4 regions of the Streptomyces sp. NPDC021562 genome follow, and region 3 is predicted to be linked to each of the others. Evidence: riboswitches for the same ligand, from Rfam matches in the RefSeq annotation. Region 3 holds a riboswitch; each other region holds the start of a gene.

What was found. A riboswitch is a leader RNA that binds a small molecule or an ion and turns the genes downstream of it on or off. The one in region 3 is predicted to bind cyclic di-AMP.
Positions count from the first base shown of each region.
Region 1: linked by a shared signal. The riboswitch ahead of AB0G52_RS20145 (transglycosylase SLT domain-containing protein) and the one ahead of AB0G52_RS37595 (transglycosylase family protein) in region 3 are both predicted to bind cyclic di-AMP.
Region 2: linked by a shared signal. The riboswitch ahead of AB0G52_RS15580 (C40 family peptidase) and the one ahead of AB0G52_RS37595 (transglycosylase family protein) in region 3 are both predicted to bind cyclic di-AMP.
Region 4: linked by a shared signal. The riboswitch ahead of AB0G52_RS31680 (M23 family metallopeptidase) and the one ahead of AB0G52_RS37595 (transglycosylase family protein) in region 3 are both predicted to bind cyclic di-AMP.

Region 1 is NZ_JBFACN010000012.1:88,389-95,629, reverse strand. Features, by position in the region: gene AB0G52_RS20155 (ATP-grasp domain-containing protein) at 1-257, shown strand, start outside; gene AB0G52_RS20150 (HAD family hydrolase) at 624-1,430, shown strand; gene AB0G52_RS20145 (transglycosylase SLT domain-containing protein) at 1,446-1,928, opposite strand; cyclic di-AMP (ydaO/yuaA leader) riboswitch at 1,934-2,129, opposite strand; gene AB0G52_RS20140 (polyprenyl synthetase family protein) at 2,812-3,822, shown strand; gene AB0G52_RS20135 (outer membrane lipoprotein carrier protein LolA) at 4,212-5,468, shown strand; gene AB0G52_RS20130 (ABC transporter ATP-binding protein) at 5,532-6,545, shown strand; gene AB0G52_RS20125 (ABC transporter permease) at 6,532-7,241, shown strand, end outside.
Region 2 is NZ_JBFACN010000009.1:846-8,086, reverse strand. Features, by position in the region: gene AB0G52_RS15590 (ATP-dependent Clp protease proteolytic subunit) at 27-662, shown strand; gene AB0G52_RS15585 (hypothetical protein) at 670-978, shown strand; cyclic di-AMP (ydaO/yuaA leader) riboswitch at 1,337-1,521, shown strand; gene AB0G52_RS15580 (C40 family peptidase) at 1,525-1,998, shown strand; gene AB0G52_RS15575 (ATP-binding protein) at 2,032-2,490, opposite strand; gene AB0G52_RS15570 (Scr1 family TA system antitoxin-like transcriptional regulator) at 2,724-3,584, shown strand; gene AB0G52_RS15565 (DUF397 domain-containing protein) at 3,594-3,821, shown strand; gene AB0G52_RS15560 (8-amino-7-oxononanoate synthase) at 3,881-5,008, opposite strand; gene bioB (biotin synthase BioB) at 5,156-6,361, shown strand; gene AB0G52_RS15550 (adenosylmethionine--8-amino-7-oxononanoate transaminase) at 6,354-7,241, shown strand, end outside.
Region 3 is NZ_JBFACN010000039.1:41,613-48,853, reverse strand. Features, by position in the region: gene AB0G52_RS37605 (transposase) at 73-531, shown strand; gene AB0G52_RS37600 (transglycosylase family protein) at 658-1,662, shown strand; cyclic di-AMP (ydaO/yuaA leader) riboswitch at 1,860-2,064, shown strand; gene AB0G52_RS37595 (transglycosylase family protein) at 2,068-2,781, shown strand; gene eno (phosphopyruvate hydratase) at 3,077-4,363, shown strand; gene AB0G52_RS37585 (septum formation initiator family protein) at 4,471-4,947, shown strand; gene AB0G52_RS37580 (DUF501 domain-containing protein) at 4,977-5,531, shown strand; gene AB0G52_RS37575 (Ppx/GppA phosphatase family protein) at 5,528-6,469, shown strand; gene AB0G52_RS37570 (NAD(P)/FAD-dependent oxidoreductase) at 6,902-7,241, shown strand, end outside.
Region 4 is NZ_JBFACN010000025.1:49,932-57,172, forward strand. Features, by position in the region: gene AB0G52_RS31670 (HPr family phosphocarrier protein) at 22-303, shown strand; gene AB0G52_RS31675 (GntR family transcriptional regulator) at 577-1,272, opposite strand; gene AB0G52_RS31680 (M23 family metallopeptidase) at 1,465-2,220, opposite strand; cyclic di-AMP (ydaO/yuaA leader) riboswitch at 2,233-2,396, opposite strand; gene AB0G52_RS31685 (pitrilysin family protein) at 2,588-3,976, opposite strand; gene AB0G52_RS31690 (pitrilysin family protein) at 3,973-5,367, opposite strand; gene AB0G52_RS31695 (DNA topoisomerase IV subunit A) at 5,634-7,241, shown strand, end outside.

The sequences.
Region 1 (7,241 bases), on a different contig from region 3:
CGGAGGGGGAGCAGCGCGCCGGTCACCGGTACGTCGTGGAGAACATCGACCTGCCCGCCCTCCTGGCCTACCGCCGCAGCGGCTATACGACGCCGCACGCGCCCGGACGGCCGAGCGGCACCGAGCTGGCCTGGCTGGCGGGCGACGACCCGCTGCCGTTCGTCACGATGCTCGCGCGGTTCGTGCGTCCCGGGGCGAAGCACCTCTACCAGATGTGGCGGACCAACCGGCGCGGCTCCGGCACCTCCCGGAGGTAGGCGCCACGTTTCGGCGCCGGACCGGACACCCGCCCCTGACGCTCGCCGCGCCGACGTCCAGTTCGGCGGCGTCACCGTCCCCGTCGAACCGGAGTCCTATCCGCGAGCACGTCCTGCCCGGATCCGCCAGGCGCCTTTCGGCCCGGTCCTGGCGCTCGGCGTCGTGCCAGGTCGCCACGTCAAGGCGGTGGTCGTCGGCGTCGGCCGCAGGAAACCTCTCCGGCCCCCGGCCGGCGCCTCCCGCAGCCGCGCCCGCGCAGACGTCACCGGCCGCACTGACGGCGCCTCACCACCGAGACGGCGGACGCCACTTGAGGCCGAAACGCACCGTGAGTCTCAGGGGCGTGCCGTCCGTATTCTCTGATCATGGTCGCACCTTCCCCGTACTCGCTGATCGCCACCGACCTGGACGGCACGCTGCTGCGTGCCGACGACACCCTGTCGGACCGGTCGCTCGCCGCCCTGGCGCGGGCCGGCCGGGCCGGTGCCACGCACCTCGTGGTGACCGGCCGCCCCGCGCCGAGAGTGCGCCCGCTCCTCGACGATCTCGGCTGCACGGGACTCGCGGTCTGCGGCCAGGGCGCGCAGGTGTACGACGCCGGCACGCACCGTCTGCTGTGGTCGGTCACCCTGGACCGGGAACTGGCGGAGACCGCGCTCGGCAAGGTCGAGGCCGAGGTCGGCCAGGTGTACGCGGCGGTCGATCAGGACGGCGTGGACGGGCTCACGCTCATCGAACCGGGCTACCTGATGCCCCACCCCACGCTGCCCGCCCTGCGCGTGGACCGGCGTGACGACCTGTGGTGCGCGCCCATCAGCAAGGTGCTGCTGCGCCACCACACCCTGTCCGACGACGAACTGGCGGCGACCGCCCGCGCGGTGGTGGGTTCGCTGGCGACGGTCACCATGTCGGGACCGGGGACGGTGGAGCTCCAGCCGTGCGGGGTGACCAAGGCGACCGGGCTGGCGCTGGCCGCCGACCACCTGGGGCTGTGCCCCGAACGGGCCATCGCCTTCGGTGACATGCCCAACGACATCCCGATGTTCGACTGGGCGGCCTACGGAGTGGCCATGGCCAACGCGCACCCCGAGCTCCGGGCGAGGGCCGACGAGATCACCACGTCGAACGAGGACGACGGCATCGCCGTCGTCCTCGAAAGACTCTTCGTCTGATGCGGGGCGCGCCGGTCAGTACGCGCCGTGGACGTTGTCGATCGAGCCGTACCGCGCGGCGGCGTAGTTGCAGGCGGCGGTGATGTTCGCGACCGGGTCGTAGATGTCGAAGGACGTGCCCGCCACGTGGTACGCGTTGAACGTCGGGTCGATCACCTGGAGCAGGCCCTTGGACGGGATGCCGGCGGCCGCGTTGGAGTCCCAGAGGTTGATGGCCCGCGGGTTGCCGGACGACTCGCGGATCACGTTGCGGTAGATGCCGTTGTAGGTGCCCGGGATGCCCTTCTGGGCCATGATCGCGAGCGACTCGCGGATCCAGCCGTCGAGGTTGTTCGGGTACCCGGCGGGCGTCGTCGAGGCCGTGACGGCGGTGGTGGGGGTGGCGGCGGAGGCGTCGGCCGCGCCGATGAGCGGAAGGGCGAGTACGGCGGCGCCGGTACCGGCGGCGGCGAGCGTGCGGGCGATGCGGGTGCGGCGGGACTGGGCGGCAGCAGGCATGGCGAAGTTCCTCTCCGTCGCCTGCGAGGTGAGCTGTCGGGTTCGGGCTCGGGGAGTGCCCGGTCGCGTCACCCGAAGGCGACGCGACTTCACCCCTAGCCGGTCCGGGACGGCGTCCGTCGATGACGGCGGCCGCCCGGTCCGGCGACTTACCTGGGTCCCCCGCTCCTGCCGTGCGAATGAACTCGTCGATGGGTTGGGCCGGGCGGCGGCAGGATTCGGCGTCCGCCCGGCGAGCGGGAACGTATGCGAGAGCACATGTCCGGAACAAGTGGTGGATTCACACAACGCGCCGATTGACCTTGATCTGAGGCGTATGGGGCACTTGATCCTTTGCGGTTGCCAAGCCTCAACTGGCGCACAGGGAAAGGCGAGGCAGGGCGTCGTGCGGCGTGCGGGACACGGGGGTCCGAGTGACCTACTTCACGAAACCGCAATCACGGCAAAAAGGGCATGAGGGATTAGTTGAATCCGTCCGCGTCGCCCAGGGATTCGGTGATTGTCCTAATTGTCTTATTGAATGGAATTGCGGCTCTAGGGAGTGAATGAGTCATTCGGGCGTCATTCGTCGGGCGTGGTCGACGTGTTGACGGCCGATTGCGTCAAGGCCGCGCGGAGCGCCGGGAATTCCCGAGGGGTGGCGTGCGTGATCCTGGTCACCCGGGGAGAGTGCGTCCAGGTGGGTGACATCGGCCAAGTCGGTGGATGTCATGTCTTATCATCTGATCAAAAACATACCGGTCGTGATCCGATGGTGCCCGGGGCGTAACCGTGGGCGCCCTCGGTGATCGAAACCTGACCGGATACGCTGACTTGAGTGATGGCAGCGACCTATCGACAAACCGTGTAATCGCCAGTGGACACCAGCAGACAGGAGACCCTCGTGACCGTCGTCGGGCCGTTCGGGCTGAGCGTGCGGGACCAGGCTCTGGAAGCCGATGTCCAGGCCGGATTGGCGGCTGTCGAGGAAGGCCTGCTAGAGGCCACCAAGAGCGAGGTCCCCTTCATCACGGAGGCCGCGCAGCACCTCGTACGGGCTGGCGGCAAGCGGTTCCGGCCGCTGCTGGTGATGCTCGCCGCGCAGTTCGGCGACCCCTACGCACCGGGTGTCGTGCCGTCGGCCGTCGTCGTCGAGCTGACCCACCTCGCCACCCTGTACCACGACGACGTCATGGACGAGGCCGCCGTGCGGCGCGGTGTGGACAGCGCCAACACCCGCTGGGGCAACTCCGTCGCCGTCCTCACCGGCGACTTCCTGTTCGCGCGTGCCTCGCAGATCCTCGCCGACCTCGGGCCCGAGGCGGTCCGCGTTCAGGCCCTCGCGTTCGAGCGGCTGGTGACCGGCCAGATCCTGGAGACGGCGGGGCCTTCGGACGGGCGCGACCCGGTCGACCACTACCTCGACGTCCTCGGCGGCAAGACGGGCTCGCTGGTGGCGGTCTCCTGCCGTTTCGGCGCGATGATGTCCGGTGCCGACGAGACGGTCGTGGACGTCCTCACCCAGTACGGCGAACGCCTCGGAGTCGCCTTCCAGCTCGCCGACGACGTCCTCGACATCGCCTCCGACTCGCACGAGTCCGGCAAGACCCCGGGCACGGACCTCCGCGAGGGCGTTCCCACCCTCCCCGTGCTGCGGCTGCGGGAGCGGGCGGCCCGGCTGGGGCTGGCCGAGGACATCGCGCTGTGCGAGCTGCTGGACTCCGACCTCACCGACGACGCCCGGCACGCGCAGGCGCTCGCCGCGCTGCGGGTGAACCCGGCGCTGGAGGAGGCGCGCCGGGACGCCGTCCGGTACGCGGAGGAGGCGCGGGCCGCGCTCGCACCGCTGCCCGACTGCGACCCGAAGGTGACGCTGGTGGAGCTGTGCGACGCGGTGGTGCACCGGGCCGGCTAGTCCCGGCACCCTGCCGACCGTGCGGGCCCTGCCGACCGTGCGGGCCCTGCCGACCGTGCGGACCCGTCGGTTCTGCCCGGGGACCGGGCCGGCCTGCGGCCCGACGGCACCTGCCGGCACCTGTCACCTCCTGTGACACACCGGCCTCCGGCATCCCGCGGGAGGCGTTCGCACCGCTTGACCCCTACGGGTCGGTGGAGGCGCCGACCCCCTCGTGTCATACCGCAGTCGTACGCGGAGTTGGCTCCCCGGTCTGACGCCTGAACGCCTCCGATTTGGTGAGATGGAAACCACGGAAATCACCACCGCTCACCGATTCGGGTGAGAATGGCGGCTCAGGGTGGGACACGTGCGAGACGGCCGCCGCCGACGACGGAGGTAAGGCACACATGGCACCGTACGAATCCGACGACAGCGCGGGGATCGCGCAGGCCGACGACGAGCGGCGCGCCGAACGGCGGCGCAAGGCCACGCGGTACGTCGTGCCGGTCACGGTGGTGGGGGTGGCCGCGGCCACGATCGGCCTGGTCCCGGCGCTCGCCGACTCCGGTGACCCCCACCTGCCGAAGATCAGCGCGCAGGAACTCATCAACAAGATCGCAAAGTCGGACGTGCAGCAGCTGTCCGGCACTGTGAAGATCAGCACCGACCTCGGCCTGCCCGACCTCGGCGGCCTGGAGAGCAGCCTGCTGTCCGGCGCCACCCAGGGCGGCGGCGCCGGCTCCTCCGCCGACCCCACCGCCAAGCTCACCGAACTGGCCTCCGGCACGCACACCCTGCGCGTGGCCGCCGACGGACCCGAGAAGCAGAAGGTGTCGCTGCTGGAGAGCGGCGCCGAGTACAGCCTCATCCACAACGGCACGGACGTCTGGGGCTACGACAGCAAGTCCGACGAGGTCTACCACTCCACCGTCGCGGACTCCGGCAAGGAGCGCCACGCAGCCCCGGCCACGCCCAAGGACTTCGCCGACGAGGTGCTCAAGTCGGTCGACGACACCACGTCGGTGAAGGTCGACGGCACCGCCCAGGTGGCCGGCCGGGACGCCTACCGCCTGGTCATCAAGCCCAAGCAGTCCGGCACGACGGTCGGCGCGATCAGCATCGCCGTGGACGCCAAGACCGGCACGCCGCTGAAGTTCACGCTCACCCCGTCGAGCGGCGGCGCGGCCGTCGTGGACGCCGGCTACACCCAGGTCAGCTTCGCGAAGCCGGCCGCGTCGACCTTCGACTTCACCCCGCCCAAGGGTGCCAAGGTCACCGAGGGCGACAAGGCCGACAGGGCCGCCGGATCACACCGGCACGGCGACGGCGGCGAGAGCGGCAGGCCCACCGGGACGCCCGGCAAGGGCGCCCCCAAGGACCTGGAGAAGGGCGGCTTCGACGTCCTCGGCAAGGGCTGGAACTCCATAGCCGTCCTGGACTCCGGCAGCAAGGGCGGCCTGCCCACGGGCTCCGGCTCCGCCTCCGGCAAGGCGGGCGACCTGAGCGGCTTCCTCGGCTCGCTCGGTGACCCGGTCTCCGGGAAGTTCGGCAAGGGCACTGTCTTCTCCACCCGGCTGATCAACGCCCTGATCACGGACAACGGCAAGGTGTACGTCGGCGCGGTGGACAAGGCGGCCCTGGTGAAGGCGGCGAACGCGGGTTAGCCGGGGGCGGCGCGGGAAGCGTTCGTCACCTGCGCCGCGATACAGGACGAAACGAGGGAGCCGATGGACCGACCGTCCGCCACGGAGCGGGAGCCGGAGGGCCCGGGCGCGGAGGGCGGCACCGCCGAGGCCGACGCCCCGGCGGGCGGGAGCGTCATCGACACCCGTGGCCTCACGAAGCGCTACCGCGGCGGACAGCTCGCCGTGGACGGTCTCGACCTGACCGTCCCCGCGGGCAGCGTCTTCGGCTTCCTCGGTCCGAACGGCTCCGGCAAGACCACCACCATCCGCATGCTGATGGGCCTGATCGCACCCACCTCGGGCACGGCCCGCGTCCTGGGCCGCCCGATGCCGGGCGCCTCGCGGGCCGTACTGCCGCAGGTCGGGGCCCTCATCGAGGGCCCGGCGCTGTACGGCTTCCTCTCGGGCCGTGACAACCTGCTCCGGTACGACGCCGCCGACCCGACCGCCGATCCGCGCACCCGGCGTGCCCGCGTCGGGGCCGCGCTGGACCGGGTGGGCCTGACGGCCGCGGCGGCGAAGAAGGCAAGGGCCTACTCCCTGGGCATGAAACAGCGCCTCGGGCTCGCCGCCGCGCTGCTCCAGCCCCGCAAGCTGCTGGTCCTGGACGAGCCGACCAACGGTCTCGACCCGCAGGGCATGCGCGAGATCCGCTCGCTGGTACGGGAGCTGGCCGGGGACGGTACGACCGTCTTCCTCTCCTCCCACCTCCTCGACGAGATCGAGCAGGTCTGCACCCACGCGGCCGTGATGGCGCAGGGCCGGCTGATCACCCAGGGCGCGGTCGCCGACCTGGCGGCCGGGGCACGCGGCCGGCTCGTGGTGACCACCCCGGACCCCGGGGAAGCGGCCCGCGTGCTCAAGGAACTGGGCGTCGCCGACGTGGTCGTGACCGAGGACCGGGTGACCGGCGAACCGCCCGAGCGCGACCTGGCCGAGGTGAACGCGGCGCTCGTCTCGGCGGGCGTCAGGGTCCGGGGCTTCCTGGTCGAACGGGCCTCGCTGGAGGACGCGTTCGTGGCGCTGACCGGGGAGGGCTTCGATGTCGCGGGCTGACATGACGACCGTACCGGAACCGGCCGGGTCGGGTCCGGCCGCCTCGGGACCGGCCCCCTCCCGTCCGGCCGTACGGCCGAACCCGCTGTGGACCCTCGGATTGCTGCGCAGCGAGCTGGTCACCACGCTGCGGCGCTGGCGCACCCTCGCGCTGCTGGGCGTCCTGGCGGCGGTGCCGATCCTGGTCGGCATCTCCGTGAAGATCGAGACGAGTGGTGACGGTCAGGTCGGCCGGGGCGGCGGCGAAGGCCCCGCGTTCATCTCGCAGGTCACCAACAACGGCCTGTTCCTGGTGTTCACGGCGCTGGCCGCGACCCTGCCGTTCTTCCTGCCGATGGCCGTCGGGGTGGTGGCCGGCGACGCGATCGCGGGCGAGGCCAACGCGGGCACCCTGCGCTATCTGCTGGTCGCCCCCGCCGGCCGTACCCGTCTGCTGCTCGCCAAGTACACGACGACGATGGCGTTCTGCCTGCTGGCCACCCTGGTGGTGGCGGCCTCCGCCCTGGCCGTCGGCGCGCTCCTCTTCCCGCTCGGCGACCTGACGACCATCTCGGGCACCCGGATCTCCTTCGCCGACGGCCTCGGCCGCGCCCTGCTGATCGCCCTGGTGGTGGCGGCCTCCCTGACCGGTGTCGCCGCCCTCGGGCTGTTCGTGTCCACCCTCACGAACAGCGGCATCGCGGCGATGGCGACGAC
Region 2 (7,241 bases), on a different contig from region 3:
GCCCAGCCGCGAGGAGTGGTACTGCCATGACCCGACCGTCCGCCCGTTACGTCCTGCCCGAGTTCACCGAACGCACGACCGCCGGGCAGCGCACCCTGGACCCGTACTCCAAGCTGCTGGAGGAGCGGATCGTCTTCCTGGGCGCGCCCGTCGACGAGACCTCGGCCAACGACGTGCTGGCGCAGCTGATGTACCTGGAGCACGCGGCTCCGGAGCGGGACATCGCGCTGTACATCAACTCCCCCGGCGGCTCGTTCAGCGCGATGGCCGCGATCTACGACACGCTCCGGTACGTCACCTGCGAGGTGGAGACCGTCTGCCTGGGGCAGGCCGGCGCCGCGGCCGCGGTGCTGCTCGCGGCCGGCACCCCGGGCAAACGCTCGGTGCTGCCCGGCGCCCGCGTGGTGCTGCGGCAACCGGCCCTGCCGGAGCCGGTGCAGGGCCGGCCGAGCGATCTGTTCATCCAGGCGGCGGAGTGGGAAAGGACCCGCGCGATGGTGGAGGAGATGCTCGTCCGGCACACCGGGCGCACCCCCGGGCAGGTCCAGCAGGACCTGGAGCGGGACCTGGTCCTGGACGCGCCGGGGGCGGTGGCGTACGGGCTGGCGGACCGGGTCATGCCCGCGCACCGGCCCCCGCTCGGCCGGCCGCACGCGGGGTGAGCCGCCGATGCTGCCACCGGAGCTGCCGCCGCTGCCCGCGCTGACCCGCGCGGAGGGCGAGCTGATCGACCGTTACCTGGACGTGGTCGACCTGCTGGGCCGTATCAACCCGGCGCAGAACGAGGACACCTACCGCGGTCTGCGCGCCGCGCAGGCGCTGGTGCGCGCGGCGTCCGAGCTGCGCGACGCGCTGGCCCTGATGCATCGACGGGGCGAGACGGAGCTGCACGGGGACACGCTGGCACGGGCGTTGCGGGTGCTCGACGGCGAGCGCCGGACCGCTCGCGTCGCACTCCCGCCCGACTGCGTACGGTGACCTCCGCAGGAGTCCAGGCCGATGCGTCGACGCCACGCCCGGGCCGGAGTTGAAACGACCCAAAGGGGTTACCGCCGTTCGGCGGAGTGTGGCGTGGTTTTACCTGACCGAAAAAGCCGCTCGACTCGCCTGCTCCACAGGGGTCGTGGAGCGCTTCGACGCAGGTCCGGGCCTACGCAGTGGAGTTGACGGAGAATCGAACACAGGGCTGTCCACCCGAACGGGTGGGTGGTGAGTAACCCCACAAATCCCCGGTTCCGTTGGGATTTTCGGACACGAGTGCGTGAAGATCCCTGTCTGACGACAAGCCCCCGCCACCACGGCGGGGCGGTCCGGGCGGACGCCGAGTCCTGCCGCCGCCCGGATGACGTCGACAGCAGTGCATCGGCAGGAGTGGAGGACCCAAGCACGACGGGTCGCCGGAACGGTCACGCCATGACCGGACCGAGCAGCCCTTGGGGTGAAGCCGTGGCAACGCGGCCGGGCAACTTCGCCAGCCCGAATCCGACAGGTCATCCTTCACAGGCGGCTGACGAAGGGTTGCGCATGACTGCGCTCAATCGTGTTCCGTCGCTCATGGCCCGGGCCGGTACGGCCTCGGCGCTGACGATCGCCGCCGTGGGCGGCTCGATCGTGATCCCTGGTGTCGCCTCCGACGCCTCGGCCGCCACGCTGGCGACGAAGGCACTGCAGGTCGCCGCCTCGAAAAAGGGCTCACCCTACCGGTGGGGCGCCACCGGACCGAACAGGTTCGACTGCTCCGGGCTCACGCTGTACTCGTTCAAGAAGGCGGGCAAGACCCTGCCGCGAACGGCGGCCCAGCAGTACAACAAGACCCGTCACATCTCGGCCGGCAGCCGCAAGGCCGGGGACCTGGTCTTCTTCCACTCGGGTTCCAGCGTGTACCACGTCGGCATCTACGCCGGGAAGGGAAAGATCTGGCACGCCCCGAAGACCGGGGACGTGGTGAAGCTCCAGAAGATCTGGACGAAGAGCGTCTGGTACGGCCGGGTCAGCTGACCCCGCCGCGCACCGGCCGGCGGGAGCTCAGGGCTACGGCTCCTGCTGGCCGGCCGCGGTGACGGGGTGGGCCGGGACCGTCCAGGGCAGTTCGACGAAGACCGTCTTGCCGCCCTCCCGGGTGGGGCGGACCCGGAGTCTGCCGCCGTACTCGGCGGTGAGCCAGCGGATGATGACCATGCCGCGGCCGTTGTCCTGCTGGACCGCGGCGGGAAGTCTCCTGGGGAAGCGCGGATGACTGTCCGTGACGCCGATGCGCAGGTGCTCGTCCCGGTCGAGGCCGAGGTCCAGCGTGAAGGTGGGCGACTGCCCGAAGGTGTGCTGCACGGCGTTGGTGGCGAGCTCGGAGACGATGAGGCGGACGGTGTCCGCCGTTTCCGTCTCCGGTGGCAGTCCCCACTCCGCGAGGGTGTCCAGCGCATACGCCCGGGCCGCGGCGACCGAGGCGGGTTCGCTCGGCAGGGTGACGGATGCTTCCAGATGGTCTGCCATGGCGACGTCGTCCCTTTCCTCGGGACCGGAGTCCGACTTCCTCGGGACCGGAGTCCGGCACGGTGGGGATGGTTCGAGTACGGTCCCGGACTGGTACTTCTCCGCCAGACTGCCATTACGGGGCCGGTCGCGGGGAGCGATCCACCAAGATGTGCATATATCTGTCGCTCGAAGCGGTGAACTCTGCGACACCGGACCGTATATGGGCGGCCAGATTGAGTAGGGAGTAGCCCATGCAGAACGGTCCCGCGGTACGCCGCCGGAAACTGGGCGCCGAACTGCGCATGCTGCGCACCGGTGCGGGTCTCACGAGCGGCGAGGCCGCCCGCCTGGTGGGCTGGCACCAGTCGAAAGTGAGCCGGATCGAGACCGGCGCCAGCGGTGTGAAACCGGCCGATGTGCGGTTACTTCTCGACGCCTACGGGGTGGCCGAGGGGCAGCTGCGCGAGTTGCTGCTGGTATTGGCGGGGTCGGAGGACACCGCGGGACGACATCACTGGTGGCACGCCTACCGGGGGGTGCTGCCGCCCGCCTACCGGGATTTCATCAGCCTGGAGTCGCAGGCGAGCGCGATGCGCACGCTGGAGACCTCGGTGGTGCCGGGGCTCCTGCAGACCGCCGAGTACGCCCGCGCGGTGACCCGGGTGGCCGCCGACGGGCTCGACGAACAGGCCCTCGACGCCCTGGTGGAGGTGCGTCTGGCCAGGCAGGACGTGCTCCGGGGTGATCCGCCGCTGAAACTGAGCGCGGTCCTGGACGAGGCGGTGCTGCGCCGGGAGGTGGGCGGCCCGGGGGTGATGGCCCGACAGCTGGAGCGGCTGACGGAGGCGGCCCGGTTGCCGCAGGTGCGGCTCCAGGTGCTGCCGTTCGCGGCGGGGGCGCATGTCGGCATCACCGGCCCTTTCGTAATCTTCTCATTTCCGAGCACTTCTGATCTGGATGTGGTTGTTCTCGACCAGTTGACGAGTAGCCTCTACCTCGAACGGAAAGAAGACCTCCAGGCCTACGCGGAGGCCTTCAACACCCTTCAGATCCACGCCCTTTCACCCGAGGACTCGTTGGATTACATCGCCGGGATAGGTGACGGCGCGTAAGGAGGCACCATGACTGCACTGCCTCGGAACGTACCTTCAAGTACGGATCTGCCCGGTGTGCGATGGCTGCGCAGCAGCTACAGCACCGGAGCGAACAACTGCGTGGAGACGGCACGGCCGCACTCCGGCCCACCGGCCGGGCTGCTCGCCGTACGCGACTCCAAGCACCCCGCCGGGCCCGCGCTGCTCTTCTCCCCCGAGAGCTGGGCGGGTTTCGTGGCCACGTTCACCGGCTGATCAGCCGGTAACCGATTCCGTATCCGCATGCGCGCAAGGCCCGGCCGTGTCACGCCGACTCATGGTCGTGTCTCGCCGATCACACGTACAGCGCGTTCGATCTCGGCCCCGGAGAGGTCGGCACGGGCGGTCAGCCTGAGCCGTGAGACGCCGTCCGGCACGGAAGGCGGACGGAAACAGCCCACGGCCAGGCCTGCCGACCGGCAGTCGGCCGCCCACCGCACGGCCTCCTCCGGGGACGGGGCCCGCACGGAGACCACCGCGGCGTCCGGTCGTACCGCCGACAGGCCCGCGGCGGTCAGCCGTGCGTGCAGTTCGGCGGCCACCTCGCGGGCCCGGGCCGCGCGGGCGGGTTCGCGCCGCAGCAGCCCGAGGGCCGCCAGCGCCGCGCCCGCGGCCGCGGGCGCCAGACCGGTGTCGAAGATGAAGGTCCGCGCCGCGTTCACCAGGTGGTCGATCACCCGGGCCGGCCCCAGCACGGCCCCGCCCTGGCTGCCCAGCGACTTGGACAGGGTCACCGTGACCACCACGTCGTCGGCCCCGGCGAGACGGGCCGCGTACGGCGCGCCCCGCCCGCCGTCCCCGATGACCCCGAGTCCGTGGGCGTCGTCCACGAGCAGTCCGGCGCCGTGCTCCCGGCACGCCTCGGCCAGCGCGGCGAGCGGCGCCGCGTCACCGTCGACCGAGAACACCGTGTCGGAGACGACCAGCGCGGGCCCCTCGCGCGTGCCCAGCGCCTTGCGCACGGCGTCCGGGTCGGCGTGCCCGACGACCTGCGTGCTCCCCCGCGCCAGCCGGCAGCCGTCGATCAGGGAGGCGTGGTTGAGGGCGTCGGAGACGATCAGGGAGCCGTGCGGGCCGAGCGCGGTGACGGCGGCGAGGTTGGCCGCGTAGCCCGAGGAGAAGACCAGGGCCGCCTCGAACCCGCAGAACCCGGCCAGCTCGCGCTCCAGCTCGGTGTGCAGCTCCGTCGTGCCGGTCACCAGCCGGGAACCGGTGGAGCCACCGCCCCACGTCCGGGCGGCCTCGGCCGCGCCCTCGGCGACCTCGGGATGGCGGGCGAGGCCCAGGTAGTCGTTGCTCGCCAGGTCCAGCAGCGGTGAGTCGGCGGGACGGGGGCGCAGGGTCCGTACGAGTCCGGCGCGGCGGCGGAGTTCCGCCTGTTCGTCGATCCAGCCGAACGCCATGGCCCCTCCGGTGCTTTTGTAGGCAATGAACAGACCCTAGCGGGACCGTCGGCCACCCACTGTGTGGTGATACCCACATGTCGATCTGACAGGGTTGTGCGAACTCTCCTTGGCCCGGAGCAGCCTCGTAGTACAGGATCGGCTCTCATGGACCTGCTGAACACGCTGGTGGACAAGGGGCTTCGGCGCGAGCTGCCGACCCGCGAGGAAGCGCTCGCCGTGCTGGCGACCTCCGACGACGACGTACTGGACGTGGTGGCCGCGGCGGGCAAGGTGCGCCGGCAGTGGTTCGGCCGGCGCGTGAAACTCAACTACCTGGTCAACCTCAAGTCGGGGCTGTGCCCGGAGGACTGCTCGTACTGCTCGCAGCGCCTCGGCTCCTCGACCGGCATCCTGAAGTACAGCTGGCTCAAACCCGACGAGGCCTCCAAGGCGGCGGCCGCGGGCCTCGCCGGGGGCGCCAAGCGGGTCTGCCTGGTGGCCTCCGGGCGCGGTCCGACCGACCGGGACGTGGACCGGGTCGCCGGCACCATCAAGGCGATCAAGGAGCAGAACGAGGGCGTCGAGGTGTGCGCCTGCCTCGGACTGCTCTCCGACGGCCAGGCGGAGCGGCTGCGCGAGGCGGGCGCGGACGCCTACAACCACAACCTCAACACGTCCGAGGGGACGTACGGGGACATCACGACCACGCACACGTACGCCGACCGGGTGGACACCGTCAACAAGGCGCACGCGGCCGGCCTCTCGGCGTGCTCCGGGCTGATCGCCGGCATGGGCGAGACGGACGAGGACCTGGTCGACGTGGTCTTCTCGCTGCGCGCGCTGGACCCCGACTCGGTGCCGGTCAACTTCCTGATCCCGGTCGAGGGCACCCCGCTGGCCAAGGAGTGGAACCTCACCCCGCAGCGCTGTCTGCGCATCCTGGCGATGGTGCGGTTCGTCTGCCCCGATGTCGAGGTGCGCATCGCGGGCGGCCGTGAGGTGCACCTGCGCACCATGCAGCCGCTCGCCCTGCACCTGGCCAACTCGATCTTCCTCGGCGACTACCTGACCACCGAGGGCCAGGCCGGCCAGGCCGACCTGGAGATGATCGCGGACGCCGGGTTCGTGGTGGAGGGGTCCGAGGAGACGACGCTGCCCCGGCACCGTGCCGAGGCCAGGGGCGCGGTCCCCGGGGCGCACGCGGGCGCCGGGTGCGGGTCGGAGGCGGGGTGCGGATCGGCGTGCGGTTCCCACGAGGGTTCCGGTGCCCACGCGGACGTGTGCGGTACGGCCGTCGCCAACGAGCCCCGCACCGACCTGGTCGCCGTCCGCCGCCGGGGTGCCGGAACGGACCTCGCGCCCAATGCCTGACCTGAGCCTGCCCGAGCTGCTGGAACTGGACCGGCGGCACGTCTGGCATCCGTACGGTCCGATGCCAGGCCGGGCCGAACCGCTCGTCGTGGAGTCGGCGAGCGGGGTCCGGCTGCGGCTCGCGGACGGCTCGGGCGAACTGGTCGACGGCATGTCGTCCTGGTGGTCGGCGATCCACGGCTACAACCACCCCGTCCTCAACCAGGCCGCGCGCGACCAGCTCGGCCGGATGAGCCATGTGATGTTCGGCGGGCTCACCCACGAGCCCGCCGTCCGGCTGGCGAAGCTCCTTGTCGACATGTCTCCCGCCGGTCTCGAGCACGTCTTCCTGGCGGACTCCGGTTCGGTGTCGGTCGAGGTCGCGATCAAGATGTGCCTCCAGTACTGGCGTTCCCTCGGCCGCCCGGCGAAGCAGCGCCTGCTGACCTGGCGCGGTGGCTACCACGGCGACACCTGGCATCCGATGTCCGTGTGCGACCCCGAGGGCGGGATGCACGAGCTGTGGTCCGGGGTGCTGCCCGGCCAGCTCTTCGCGGACGCGCCCCCGGCGGAGTACGACGAGCGGTACGCCGACCGGCTGCGGTCGATGGTCGAACGGCACGCGCACGAACTGGCCGCGGTGATCGTGGAGCCGGTGGTCCAGGGCGCGGGCGGGATGCGGTTCCACTCCCCCGCCTACCTGCGGGTGCTGCGCGAGGTGTGCGACGCGCACGACGTGCTGCTGGTGTTCGACGAGATCGCGACCGGCTTCGGACGCACGGGGGCGCTGTTCGCGGCGGACCACGCGGCCGTCACGCCGGACGTGATGTGCGTGGGCAAGGCGCTGACCGGCGGTTACCTGACCATGGCGGCGACGTTGTGCACGCCCCGGGTGGCCGAG
Region 3 (7,241 bases):
GGCTTGTCGTTGCCGAGGCAGAGGCTCATGTTGTCCTCAACGCGGTACGTCTCATCGTGGACGAGAAGAAAAATGTGCGACATCACGGTGCGGCCGCTCGGCGAGGTGCGGAAGCGGTCCGGGGTGAAGTGCAAGGTGACCGCATGGCACGAACGCACGGGAACACCGGTGCCGGCGGAGGTGCCCGAGCCGCTGTGGCCCCTCGTGGAGGAGCTGATGACCGCCCACTTCCGTGGGCGTCAGTTCGCCCGTGGGGTGGTGGACGTCCGCACCCAGGTGAACGGAATTCTGCACAGGTTGCGCACCGGATGCCTGTGGGACGAACTGCCCGCGCGGTACGGGCCGTGGGCGCTCGCCAAGGACCGGCAGAACACGTGGTTCAAGAAGGGCTTCTGGCCGGTACTCGTAAGGCACCTGAACCTCGCCGGAGGGAGCGCACCGGTTCGACGCGAACCATGTGTTCCGCCCCTCGAGGTCATGGTGGGGGCTCCGGGGGGTCGAGCAGAACGTGAGGCGCGCTCAAGTCTGTGATCTTCACGTGATCTGCGCGGCATTAACTTGTGACAAGTGATCGTCTGCCGATACGTTCACCCATCAGCGCGGCGCCCCTGCGGGACCCGTCGCGCAGGTCACCGCTGTCGCTCGAAAGGTTTCCGCATGCTCTCCGGGAACGGTCGTCACCGTCGCCCCCGTCAGGCTCCGGCTCTTCTCGTCGCGGCCGGAGTGACCGGCTCCGCCATCGCCATCCCGCTGCTCGGTGCGGCGAGCGCCAACGCGGCCGACGGCACCACCTGGGACAAGGTGGCCGAGTGCGAGAGCGCCGGCTCCTGGAGCATGGACAGCGGCAACGGCTACTACGGCGGACTGCAGATGTCCCAGGACGACTGGGACAAGTACGGCGGTACGGACTACGCCGCCACGCCCGACCAGGCGAGCCGTTCGCAGCAGATCGCGGTCGCCGAGAAGATACTCGCGGACCAGGGCACCAAGCCCTGGCGGACCTGTGCCCTGCTGGCCGGGCTCTCGTCGGACGACGCCTCGGTGAACGTCGACACGGGCCTCGACGGATCGGATGGTTCGTCCGGTTCCTCCGGTTCTGCAGATTCGTCGTCCGGGTTGTCGGACTCGTCCTCCGCGAGTGACTCCGGCGATTCCGGCGCGTCGTCCGCGACGAAGGGGTCAGGGGCCGAATCCGCCTCCCCCGCTCCGAGTTCCAGCGCGAGTGACACCTCCAAGGCGCCCACTTCCGGCACGTCCGACAGTGCGGGCAAGACGGACAAGTCGGCGCCTTCTGCCTCCGCCTCCTCGAAGGCGAGCGAGAATCCGGTGATTCCGGACTCCGGTGACGACTCGGACCATTCATGGCAGACCGGCAGTTCTTGGAGCCTGGTCGACACGGGTGCCGTCAGCGGTGGCGGCAAGCATCGCGGTGACTCGGCGGACGAAAGTGTGACAAACGGTCAGGAGGTCGCAACCTCGGGCCGTCACGCCTCCGCCGACGCCGGTACCTACACCGTCCGCGACGGCGACACTCTCGCCTCCATCGCCGACTCCCTTGGCCTCGACGGCGGGTGGCGCGCGCTCTACGCGGCGAACAAGGCCGACATCGGCGCCGACCCGAACGACATCGCCCCCGGTCAGACCCTGAAACTCGGTAGCTGAACGGGCCAAATGGGGCGGGAGTTGACGGACCGTTTCGAGATTATTGTCCGCTTTGGTGAAAGTGTGGGATGAGTCTCAGAAGCGCTGATCATCTTTGAAATTCACCTGATCGTCTGATTACGGTCGAGGCCGCTCGTCACCACGAGCCCCGGCTGTCGCAACGCCGAGTCCTGCCAGCGGCCGCCCGGGAACAGTCGTCGCGTCAAGCGCCGTAGGCAGGAGCGGGGGACCCAAGGTAAGCGCCGGGTCCGGCAGTTGAGCCCTCAGGGGCCTCACGGCCGAAAGGCCGCCGGAACCGGCTAGGGGTGGAGCCGCGCGTCTCGCGAGAGCGGGCCGTGCGGCCGGGCAACTCAACCGGCCCGAACCCGACAGCTCACCTCGCAGGCGTCGGTGAGGGGATCTTCCATGCTGTTTTCCGGCAAGGGCAAGCACCGTCGTCCGTCCAAGGCCGTCCGCGCCATCGCCGTCGCCGGTGTCACCGGTGCCGCCGTCGCCGCCCCGCTGATGGCGGCCGGTGGCGCCTCCGCCGCCACCGCCTCCGAGTGGGACACCGTCGCCCAGTGCGAGTCCGGCGGCAACTGGTCCATCAACACCGGCAACGGCTACTACGGCGGCCTGCAGTTCTCCGCCTCCACCTGGGCCGCGTACGGCGGCACCGCCTACGCCCCGCAGGCCAACCAGGCCACCAAGGCGCAGCAGATCCAGGTCGCCGAGAAGGTCCTCGCCGCCCAGGGCAAGGGCGCCTGGCCGGTCTGCGGCAAGGGCCTGTCCGGCGCCGCCTACACCGGGGGCGCCTCCAGCTCCAGCGGCTCCAGCAGCTCCAGCTCCGCCGGCTCGTCGAGCAGCGGCAGCGCCGGCACGAGCAGCCGTACGACCGACACCCAGGCCGCCTCCCGCTCCGCCGAGCGTCCGGCCGCCAAGAAGACCGTCACCACCCCGACCGGCAAGAAGGTCAAGAAGGGTGACGGCGAGTACAAGGTCGTCAAGGGTGACACCATCAGCTCGATCGCCGAGAAGCACAAGGTGAAGGGCGGTTGGCAGGCGCTGTTCAAGCTGAACAAGGACATCGTCGACGACGCCGACTTCATCTACCCGGGCCAGCAGCTGCACCTGAAGTAGGAACCTGAGGGTCACCCCCGTCCCCCGCTCGCCCCGCTCCGGTGCGTTTTCCCCCGAACGCACCGGAGCGGGGTTTCTCTTTGCGGTCACGCTCCTTGACCCGCTCTTCTCCCGTTCTTCATCGGGACCCCCCTTTGTTCCGCGCATGAACAATGAGTACCGTCAGGGTGTCCACGGGCCGGTCGGTCGGCCGGCTGACGGCCCTTGGGCGGTTAGGCTCTAGTCGCAAGGCTGAGCAAGGGCCGACCAGGTCCGCGTGCGCCCTGCACAACCAGCGTCACATCCCAAGAAGGAGATGCTCGTGCCGTCCATCGACGTCGTCGTAGCCCGGGAAATCCTGGACTCCCGAGGCAACCCCACGGTCGAGGTCGAGGTCGGCCTCGACGACGGCAGCACGGGTCGTGCCGCCGTCCCGTCCGGCGCCTCCACCGGCGCCTTCGAGGCCATCGAGCTCCGTGACGGCGACCCCAACCGCTACCTCGGCAAGGGCGTCGAGAAGGCCGTCCTCGCCGTCATCGAGCAGATCGGCCCGGAGCTGGTCGGCTACGACGCCACCGAGCAGCGCCTGATCGACCAGGCGATGTTCGACCTGGACGCCACCGACAACAAGGGCTCGCTCGGCGCCAACGCCATCCTCGGTGTCTCCCTCGCCGTCGCGCACGCCGCCTCCGAGGCGTCCGACCTGCCGCTGTTCCGCTACCTGGGCGGCCCGAACGCGCACCTGCTGCCGGTGCCGATGATGAACATCCTCAACGGCGGCTCGCACGCGGACTCCAACGTGGACATCCAGGAGTTCATGATCGCCCCGATCGGCGCGGAGTCCTTCTCGGAGGCGCTGCGCTGGGGTGCCGAGGTCTACCACACCCTGAAGAAGGTCCTGAAGGCCAAGGGTCTGTCCACCGGCCTCGGCGACGAGGGCGGCTTCGCCCCGAACCTGGAGTCCAACCGCGCCGCGCTCGACCTCATCCTGGAGGCGATCAAGCAGGCCGGTTACGTCCCCGGTGAGCAGATCGCGCTCGCGCTCGACGTCGCCGCGTCCGAGTTCTACAAGGACGGCCGGTACGAGTTCGAGGGCAAGTCCCGCTCGGCCGCCGAGATGACCGAGTACTACGAGGAGCTCGTCGCCGCGTACCCGCTGGTCTCCATCGAGGACCCGCTGTTCGAGGACGACTGGGCCGGCTGGAAGGTCATCACCGACAAGCTCGGCGACAAGGTCCAGCTGGTCGGCGACGACCTGTTCGTCACCAACCCGGAGCGCCTGGCCCGCGGCATCGAGGAGGGCACCGCGAACGCCCTCCTGGTGAAGGTGAACCAGATCGGCTCGCTCACCGAGACCCTGGACGCCGTCGAGCTCGCCCAGCGCAACGGCTTCAAGTGCATGATGTCCCACCGCTCCGGCGAGACCGAGGACGTCACCATCGCCGACCTGGCCGTCGCCACCAACTGCGGCCAGATCAAGACCGGCGCCCCGGCCCGCTCCGAGCGCGTCGCCAAGTACAACCAGCTGCTGCGCATCGAGGAGATCCTCGACGACGCGGCGGTGTACGCCGGCCGCTCCGCGTTCCCCCGCTTCAAGGGCTGAGCCGGTACCGCCTCTCGTGGGTAAGGCTTAGCCAGTCGTACGTACGTCCCCGAACGCGGTCCCGTACCGTGTGCGGGGACGTACGCACGTATCAGGGAGGCGGGGACATGGCCGTGAGGGACCGGGACCGGTTCTCCACCGCGACCAGGCTCAAGCTGCTCGGCGAGCAGACGGCGGCCCGGGTCTACCGCTCCCAGACCAAGCGCCAGGCCCGCCGCTCCCGGCTGACCGGGCGTGCGGCGCTGCTCGCGATCGTGCTGTGCACGATGATCGTGGCGCTCGCCTATCCGATGCGGCAGTACGTCTCCCAGCGCGCCGAGATCGCCGACCAGCAGCGGCAGCAGCGGCAGGCCAGGCAGCGGGTCGAGCAGCTGCGCGACCTGAAGGCGCGGTGGCAGGACGACTCGTACGCCGAGCAGCAGATCCGGCAGCGGCTGCACTACGTGATGCCGGGGGAGACCGGGTACGTCGTGATCGACCCGGGTGCCGCCCGGCAGGCGCGCGCGGACCTCGGGGCGGCCGACCGGCCCTGGTACGCGAACGTCTGGGACGGCGTCGACAAATCCGACGCGTCCGACCAGTGAACCGACAGAAAGCCACGCAGAACACAGTCATGCACACGCCTCCGCCCTCCACTGAGCGTACCGAGCCCACCGACGCCGACGTCGAGGCCTTCAAGCAGCAGCTCGGGCGGCCGCCGCGCGGGCTGCGGGCGATCGCGCACCGGTGCCCCTGCGGGCAGCCGGACGTCGTGGAGACCGCGCCGCGGCTGCCGGACGGGACGCCGTTTCCGACGCTGTACTACCTGACGTGCCCGAAGGCGGCCTCGGCGATCGGCACCCTTGAGGCCAACGGGGTGATGAAGGAGATGACGGCGCGGCTGGAGAGCGATCCGGAGCTGGCGGCGGCGTACCGGGCCGCGCACGAGGACTACATCCGGCGCCGGGACGAGATCGAGGAGCTGTCGGGGTTCCCCAGCGCCGGGGGGATGCCGGACCGGGTGAAGTGCCTGCACGTGCTGGTGGCGCACTCGCTGGCGGCCGGGCCGGGCGTGAACCCGCTCGGCGACGAGGCGATCGCGATGCTGCCGCAGTGGTGGGCCAAGGGTGCCTGCGTGACGCTCGCCGGTGACCCGGCGCCGACGCACACCCCGGAGGACGACAAGTGACCCGCGTCGCCGCCGTCGATTGCGGTACAAACTCCATCCGGCTGCTGGTCGCCGACGTGAACCCGGAGACGGGGGAACTCGTCGACCTGGACCGCCGTATGACGATCGTCCGGCTGGGGCAGGGCGTCGACCGGACCGGGCGGCTCGCGCCGGAGGCGCTCGCGCGGACGTTCGCCGCCTGCCGGGAGTACGCGGAGGTCATCAAGGAGCACGGCGCCGAGCGGCTGCGGTTCGTCGCCACCTCGGCGTCCCGGGACGCCGAGAACCGGGACGAGTTCGCGCGGGGGGTGCTGGACATCCTCGGCGTGGAGCCCGAGGTCATCACCGGCGACCAGGAGGCCGAGTTCTCCTTCACCGGTGCCACCAGGGAGCTGGGCGGCCGGGACGACCTCGCCACGCCGTTCCTCGTGGTGGACATCGGCGGTGGTTCGACCGAGTTCGTGGTCGGTGACGGGCACGTGCGGGCCGCGCGGTCCGTGGACGTGGGCTGTGTGCGGATGACCGAGCGGCACCTGGTGCACGAGGGGCGGGTCAGCGACCCGCCGACCGAGGCCGAGACCGCCGCCATGTGGGCCGACATCGAGCGTGCCCTCGATCTCGCGGAGGAGACCGTGCCGCTGCGCGAGGCGCGCACCCTGGTCGGTCTCGCGGGCTCCGTCACCACCCTCGCGGCGATCCACCAGGACCTGCCGGAGTACGACTCCGCCGCCATCCACCACTCCCGCATCCCCTACGCGCGGGTCCGGGAGATCACCGAGTGGCTGCTGCGGTCGACGCACGCCGAGCGGGCGGCCGTGCCCTCCCTGCACCCGGGCCGGGTGGACGTGATCGGCGCTGGTGCCCTCGTGCTTCAGTCGATCATGGAACGGGTGGGTGCGACGGAGGTCGTGGTGAGCGAGCACGACATCCTGGACGGCATCGCCTGGTCGGTCGCGTGACGGTGTCCGGAGGTCTCGACTGAGCAGGTCAGGTCTCCGGATGAGCGGTTTTTCGGCCTGTGACACGCCGTGCCACGAGGCTCCGCCGGAAACCTTCGTGAAGTTCTTCACAAGGATTTCGGCGCAGGTGAGGGGTCCGGAGGGGCCTGTTGGGCCGTAAGGGGTCTCAACAGGCCCTGGCGGGTGCTCAGGAGAGCGTCCGTGGAGGGTGCCGGGAGGCGCTCGTGCGGGTGACATCGGGTGCCCTCACGGCACCCCCGGAAGCCTGGAGAGGCAGCTCACGCGGCATTGACAACGGGTCGTATCGGAAGTGGGTTCCCGCCGACGACCATGACCTGGGTCACGTGGGCCGCGGAGTGTAGCACGACCCCTGTGAAAGCTTGTGAAGGGGCGCACGAGCAGGGCTCTCCGGGCGGGTGGATACTCGATGCCATGAGCACCACGGAGCGTCCCAGGATCCTCGTAGTAGGCGGTGGGTACGTAGGCCTGTACGCAGCTCGGCGCATCCTCAAGAAGATGCGCTACGGCGAGGCGACCGTCACGGTCGTCGACCCCCGGTCGTACATGACCTACCAGCCCTTCCTCCCCGAAGCCGCCGCCGGCAGCATCTCCCCTCGGCACGTCGTCGTCCCGCTGCGACGCGTGCTGCCGAAGGCGGAGGTCCTCACCGGCCGGGTCACCACCATCGACCAGGACCGCAAGGTCGCCACGATCGCCCCGCTGGTCGGCGAGGCGTACGAGCTGCCCTTCGACTACCTGGTCATCGCGCTCG
Region 4 (7,241 bases), on a different contig from region 3:
AACACCGAAGGGCAGCATCACATGGCTGAGCGCCGCGTCAACGTCGGCTGGGCCGAGGGCCTCCACGCCCGCCCCGCTTCCATCTTCGTCCGAGCCGCCACGGCCGCAGGCGTCCCGGTCACGATCGCCAAGGCCGGGGGCAACCCCGTCAACGCGGCCTCCATGCTGGCGGTCCTGGGGCTGGGCGCCCAGGGCGGCGAGGAGATCGTCCTCGCCTCCGACGCCGAGGGTGCGGACGCCGCCCTCGACCGCCTGGCCAAGCTGGTCGCCGAGGGCCTCGAGGAACTCCCCGAGACCGTCTGAGCACCGCAGCGCCCGCACGACCGGGGCCGCGCCGACCCCTCCGGGGGCCGGCACGGCCCCGCTCTTTTCGCGCACGAAAGGCGCACGGCCGCAATCAGCGGCACGCTTCGATAAGTGCGCGCGGCAATGCGGTCGCACTCGGCAGCGGCCCGCGTAAACACACGTGAAAAAGCGCACGCCTGACAGGGGCACATCTGGATATGGGCATGCCGGGAAACGGGCAACGGAAAAACCGCCCCCGCGAATAGCACCTCTTTGTATACGGCGCCCGTGTTAATGCCGCACGCCCGACATGTTTACGGGATGTTGCGAAGTCCTCACACCGTTCGCCCGTTCGGTGGCGCCGGAAAACCGGAGCCGGTGGAAGACCATGGAGCGCTCGGTGTGCAGCGCCGTCACCGCCCGGGCGCGCTCCCCGTCCCCGCGCGCCACCGCGTCCACGATCGCGCCGTGCTCGGCCCAGGACTCCACCGGGCTGACGGGCGCCTCCACCGTGTACATCCAGGCGATCTTGTGCCGCAACTGGGTGAGCGTCGACGTCAGGGCGTGGCTGGCGGAGGCCTGGGCGAGCGTCTCGTGGAACCAGCCGCCCAGCGAGCGCAGGTCGTCGCTGTGGCCCGTCCTGGCCCGCTCCTGACCCAGCCTGACCAGCCCGCGCAGCACCTTCAGGTGGGCCTCGGTGCGGCGCTGGGCGGCCCGCAGAGCGCCGAGCGGCTCCAGGAGCAGGCGCATCTCCAGCAGGTCGGCGGCCTCCTGCTCGGTCGGTTCGGCCACACACGCGCCGGCGTGCCGACGGGTCACGACGAAGCCCTCGGCCTCCAGCGTGCGCAGCGCCTCGCGGACCGGGACGCGCGAGACGCCGTAGCGGCGGGCCAGGAGTTCCTCGGTGAGCCGGCTGCCGCGCTCGTGGACACCCGCGACGATGTCGTCCCGGATCGCCGTGCATACCGAGTGCGCCGGAATACGCATGTCCGACCTCCGCCTTAATCCCCGTGAAACGCCGCCGAGTGACGCCGGTTCCGTGACTCTATTGCAATGCGCGGGAATTTCCGACGGGGGGCCGGAATCCATGAGTATTTTTTGGACAGCGGGGGCGCGAAAACGACGAAAGCCCCGGCCGGCCGCCGGGGCTTCGCAGGATGTCGCCGAAAAAGGCGGACGTCAGACGTTCACGCCGTGTTTGCGGAGGTAGGCGACCGGGTCGACGTCGGAGCCGTACTCCGCGGTCGTGCGGGCCTCGAAGTGGAGGTGGGGGCCGGTGGTGTTGCCGGTGGACCCGGACAGGCCGATCTGCTGGCCCGGGGTCACCTGCTGCCCCACCGAGACGCCGATGGACGACAGGTGGCCGTACTGGGTGTACATGCCGTCGGCCATCTTGATGACGATCTGGTTGCCGTACGCCCCGCCCCAGCCGGTGGAGACGACCGTGCCGGTGCCGACCGCGTGCACGACCGTGCCGGCTGCGGCGTGGAAGTCGATGCCGGTGTGGGAGCCGGAGGACCACAGGGAGCCGCCGGTCTTGTAGCCGGTGGAGACGTACGAGTCGCTGATGGGCGCGACGAAGGCGTTGAGGCGCTTGCGCTCGGCCTCCCGCGCGGCCCGTGCCTTGGCCTCGCGCTCCTTCTCCGCGCGCGCCGCGGCCCGCTCGCGCGCGGCCTGCTCGGCCGCCTTGCGCTCCGCTTCGGCCTGCTGCGCGACGGCCTGGGCGTCGACGTGCTCGGCGACCGAGTCGCTGACCGTGATGACCGGGGTGAGACCGGTCTGCTCTACGGAGTTCTCGGCCGCGAGCGCCGGGGCGGCGGAGACGGTGCCGATGATGCCGGTGGTGGTGAGGGCCGCGATGCCGGCGGCCTGCGCGGTGGTGCGCTTCACGCGGCCGGGACGACGGTGCTTCCCGGAGGCGCACATGAACGCCATGTAGAGGCTGGTCCTTTCCTTCCCTCTCGCCTACCGGGTTAGCTGACGGGTTCGGAGCAGGAAGGTCTCCTACGGACCCCCTCGCGACACGCGCGGGCGCCCGATTCACCCCAGGGACTGCGTGGGTCCCCGGCTCCCCTGGCTCGCGCCGTACGGGGACTCGGCGATGGCTGTCCGGTGCCGCGGGTGCGGCTCGGTGCCTGACGGACAGCCCGAAGGAACCTACGGCGGCGTTCTTTCAAGACTCAAACCGATCGCGGTTTTTGTAGCGCATCCCACAGGGCAGACAGGCAACCTCCGCCCCAATTCGGACATACGAGAGCCCTGGTGGCCGACGGCCGCCAGGGCTCCGCACGCGCGCGTGGAGCTACTCCGCCGCGACGACGGTCACTTCGCCGATGCCGAGGGCCTCGACGGGCTCCCTGATCTGCGCCGCGTCGCCGACGAGGACGGTCACCAGGCGGTCCACCGGGAAGGCGTTCACGACCGCCGCGGTGGCCTCCACGGTGCCGGTGGCGGCCAGTTGCCGGTAGAGCGTGGCCTGGAAGTCGTCGGGCAGGTGCTGCTCGACCTGGTCGGCGAGGGTGCCGGCGACGGCCGCCGCCGTCTCGTACTTGAGCGGCGCCACACCGACGAGGTTCTGCACGGCGACGTCCCGCTCGGCGTCGGTGAGGCCCTCGGCGGCGAGGGTGCGCAGCACCGTCCACAGGTCGTCGAGGGCGGGGCCGGTGTTCGGGGTGTCCACGGAGCCGCTGATGGCCAGCAGGGCGGCACCGGTGCCGTCGGGGGCGGAGCGCAGCACCTGCCCGAAGGAGCGGACGCCGTACGTGTAGCCCTTCTCCTCGCGCAGCACGCGGTCCAGGCGGGAGGTGAGGGTGCCGCCCAGGCAGTAGGTGCCGAGCACCTGGGCGGGCCAGACGCGGTCGTGCCGGTCGGGGCCGACGCGGCCGATGAGCAGCTGCGTCTGGACGGCGCCGGGGCGGTCCACGATGACGACCCGCCCGGTGTCGTCGGCGGTCACCGGCGGCACCGGCCGGGGCTCCGCGGTGGAGCCGGTCCAGGCGCCCAGGGTGTCGCCGAGCAGCGCGTCCAGGTCGATGCCGGTCAGGTCGCCGACGACGACCGCGGTGGCGGTGGCGGGGCGCACGTGACGGTCGTAGAACGCCCGTACGGCGGCGGCGTCGATCTTCTCGACGGTGTCCTCGGTGCCCTGGCGCGGGCGGGACATCCGCGCGGTGGCCGGGAACAGCTCCTTGTAGAGCTGCTTGGCGGCCCGGCGGCTGGGGTTGGCCAGTTCGTGCGGGATCTCGTCGAGACGGTTGCGCACCAGCCGCTCGACCTCGCTGTCGGCGAAGGCGGGCGCCCTGAGGGCGTCGGAGAGCAGCCCGAGGCCCTTGGCCAGGCGGGAGGCCGGGACCTCCAGGCTGATGCGGACGCCGGGGTGGTCGGCGTGCGCGTCGAGGGTCGCCCCGGCCCGCTCCAGCTCGGCGGCGTAGTCCTCGGCGGAGTGCCGGTCGGTGCCCTCGGAGAAGGCCCGCGCCATGATCGTGGCGACCCCGTCCAGGCCGGCCGGTTCGGCGTCCAGGGGCGCGTCCAGGAGCACCTCCACGGCGACGACCTGCTGGCCGGGGCGGTGGCAGCGGAGCACGGTCAGGCCGTTGTCCAGGGTGGTGCGTTCGGGGGCGGGGAAGGCCCACGGCCTGGCCTCGCCCGGCTGCGGCTGGGGATGGAAGTCCATGCTGGCGAGCTCGGTCACTTGGCCGTCTCCTCATCGTTGTCGCCGGCTTCGACCGTGGCTTCGGCCTCGGGGTCCTCGGGCACGTCGGCGTCCTCGACCGCCTCCGGGGACTTGGGCTCGTAGACGAGCACCGCGCGGTTGTCGGGGCGCAGCCGGGCCTTGGCGACCTCCTGGACCTCCTCGGGGGTGACCTGGAGGACGCGCTGAACGGCGGTCAGGGCGAGCTGCGGGTCGCCGAACAGGACGGCGAACCGGCACAGTTCGTCGGCGCGGCCGGCCACGGTGCCGAGCCGGTCCAGCCACTCGCGCTCCAACTGGGCCTGGGCGCGTTCCATCTCCTCCGGCGTGGGGCCCTCCTCGGCGAAACGGGCGAGCTCCTCGTCGATGGCGGCCTCGATGACCGGCACCTCCACGTCACCGGAGGTCTTCACGTCCAGCCAGCCCAGGGACGGCGCGCCGGCGAGCCGCAGCAGGCCGAAGCCGGCCGCGACGGCCGTGCGGTCGCGTCGCACCAGGCGGTTGTAGAGCCGGGAGGACTCACCGCCGCCGAGGACGGTGAGGGCCAGGTCGGCCGCGTCGGCCGCGCGCGTGCCGTCCTCGGGGAGCCGGTACGCGGCCATCAGCGCCCGCGCGGGCACCTCCTCGACGACGACCTCGCGCAGCTGCTCGCCCATGGTCTCGGGCAGCGCGCCGTCGCGCGGGGTGGGCTTGCCGTCGTGCGACGGGATGGAACCGAAGTACTTCTCGATCCAGGCGAGCGTCTGCTGCGGGTCGATGTCGCCGACGACCGACAGGACGGCGTTGTTGGGCGCGTAGTAGGTGCGGAAGAACGCGCGGGCGTCCTCCAGGGTGGCCGCGTCCAGGTCCGCCATCGAGCCGATCGGCGTGTGGTGGTAGGGGTGGCCCTCCGGGTAGGCGAGGGCGGTGAGCCTCTCGAACGCCGTGCCGTAGGGGACGTTGTCGTAGCGCTGGCGGCGCTCGTTCTTGACGACGTCGCGCTGGTTCTCCATCGACTCGTCGTCCAGGGCGGCGAGCAGCGAGCCCATGCGGTCGGCCTCCAGCCAGAGGGCGAGCTCCAGCTGGTGGGCGGGCATGGTCTCGAAGTAGTTGGTGCGCTCGAAGCTCGTGGTGCCGTTGAGCGAGCCGCCGGCGCCCTGGACGAGCTCGAAGTGGCCGTTGCCCTTCACCTGGGCGGAGCCCTGGAACATCAGGTGCTCGAAAAGGTGAGCCAGGCCGGTACGGCCCTTGACTTCGTGCCGGGAACCGACGTCGTACCAGAGGCAGACCGCCGCGACCGGGGTCAGGTGGTCCTCGGAGAGCACCACGCGCAGACCGTTGGCCAAGCGGTGCTCGGTCGCTGTCAGGCCTCCGGAGCCTGTCTCGGCCGTGGTCGTGTGACCCATGGGCATGTACGTCCCTTCGCTCGCGGAAGCGGTCTCGAACCGCGGTTTTTCTGCCGGTCCTGCCACTGTATGCAAGCGGGCGGGGGCCCGGCGAAGTTCCCGCACGACGTACGCCCACAGCGGATCGCGTAGCCTGCGTCAGACCCGCTCCCGAACGCCGCCGGGCGGTGGAGCGGGCCGCGGAGACCGGGTCCTGACCCGGGTTGTCAGTAGGGCGGTCCACAATGGTCCGCGTCAGATCCCGTTCACGCATGAGCAAGGAGCCGGCAGCGATGGCCCGCCGCAGCACGAAGACCCCGCCGCCCGACGACTCGTTCGAGGAGAGGATCCTCGACATCGACGTCGTGGACGAGATGCGCGGCTCCTACCTCGAGTACGCGTACTCGGTCATCTACTCGCGCGCCCTGCCGGACGCCCGTGACGGGCTCAAGCCGGTGCACCGCCGGATCGTCTACCAGATGAACGAGATGGGGCTGCGTCCCGAGCGCGGCTACGTGAAGTGCGCGCGCGTGGTCGGCGAGGTGATGGGCAAGCTGCACCCGCACGGCGACTCGTCGATCTACGACGCGCTGGTGCGGATGGCGCAGCCGTTCTCGATGCGCGTCCCGCTGGTCGACGGCCACGGCAACTTCGGCTCGCTGGGCAACGACGACCCGCCGGCCGCCATGCGGTACACCGAGTGCCGGATGGCCGAGGCGACGAGCCTGATGACCGAGTCCATCGACGAGGACACGGTCGACTTCGCGCCCAACTACGACGGCCAGGAGCAGGAGCCGGTGGCGCTGCCCGCCGCCTTCCCGAACCTGCTGGTGAACGGCTCGTCGGGGATCGCCGTGGGCATGGCGACCAACATGCCGCCGCACAACCTCGGCGAGGTGATCGCGGCCGCCCGGCACCTGATCCGCTACCCGAACGCGGACCTGGACGCGCTGATGAAGCACGTCCCGGGCCCCGACCTGCCGACCGGCGGCCGGATCGTCGGCCTGGAGGGCGTCCGGGACGCGTACGAGACGGGCCGCGGCACCTTCAAGATCCGGGCCACGGTGGCGGTGGAGACGGTGACGGCCCGCCGCAAGGGCCTGGTCATCACCGAACTTCCCTTCGCGGTCGGCCCCGAGAAGGTCATCGGCAAGATCAAGGACCTGGTCAACGCCAAGAAGCTGCAGGGCATCGCCGACGTCAAGGACCTCACCGACCGCGAGCACGGACTGCGCCTGGTCGTCGAGATCAAGAACGGGTTCGTGCCGGAGGCGGTCCTGGAGCAGCTCTACAAGCTGACGCCGATGGAGGAGTCCTTCGGCATCAACAACGTGGCCCTGGTGGACGGCCAGCCGCTCACCCTGGGTCTCAAGGAGCTCCTCGAGGTCTACCTGGACCACCGCTTCGACGTGGTGCGCCGCCGCAGCGAGTTCCGCCGCACCAAGCGCCGCGACCGCCTGCACCTGGTCGAGGGCCTGCTCACCGCCCTGGTCGACATCGACGAGGTCATCCGGCTGATCCGCTCCAGCGAGAACAGCGCGCAGGCCAAGGAGCGCCTGATGGAGCGCTTCTCCCTGTCGGAGATCCAGACCCAGTACATCCTCGACACCCCGCTGCGCCGCCTCACCAAGTACGACCGCATCGAGCTGGAGGCGGAGAAGGAGAAGCTCACCGCGGAGATCGCCGAGCTGACCCGGATCCTGGAGTCGGACGCGGAGCTGCGCAAGCTGGTCTCCGCGGAACTGGCCGCCGTGGCCAAGAAGTTCGGCACCGAGCGGCGCACGGTCCTGCTGGAGGCCTCCGGTGCCCCGGCGGCCGTGGTGCCACTCCAGGTGGCCGACGACCCGTGCCGCGTGCTGCTGTCGTCCACGGGCCTGCTGGCCCGCACGATGAACGGCGAG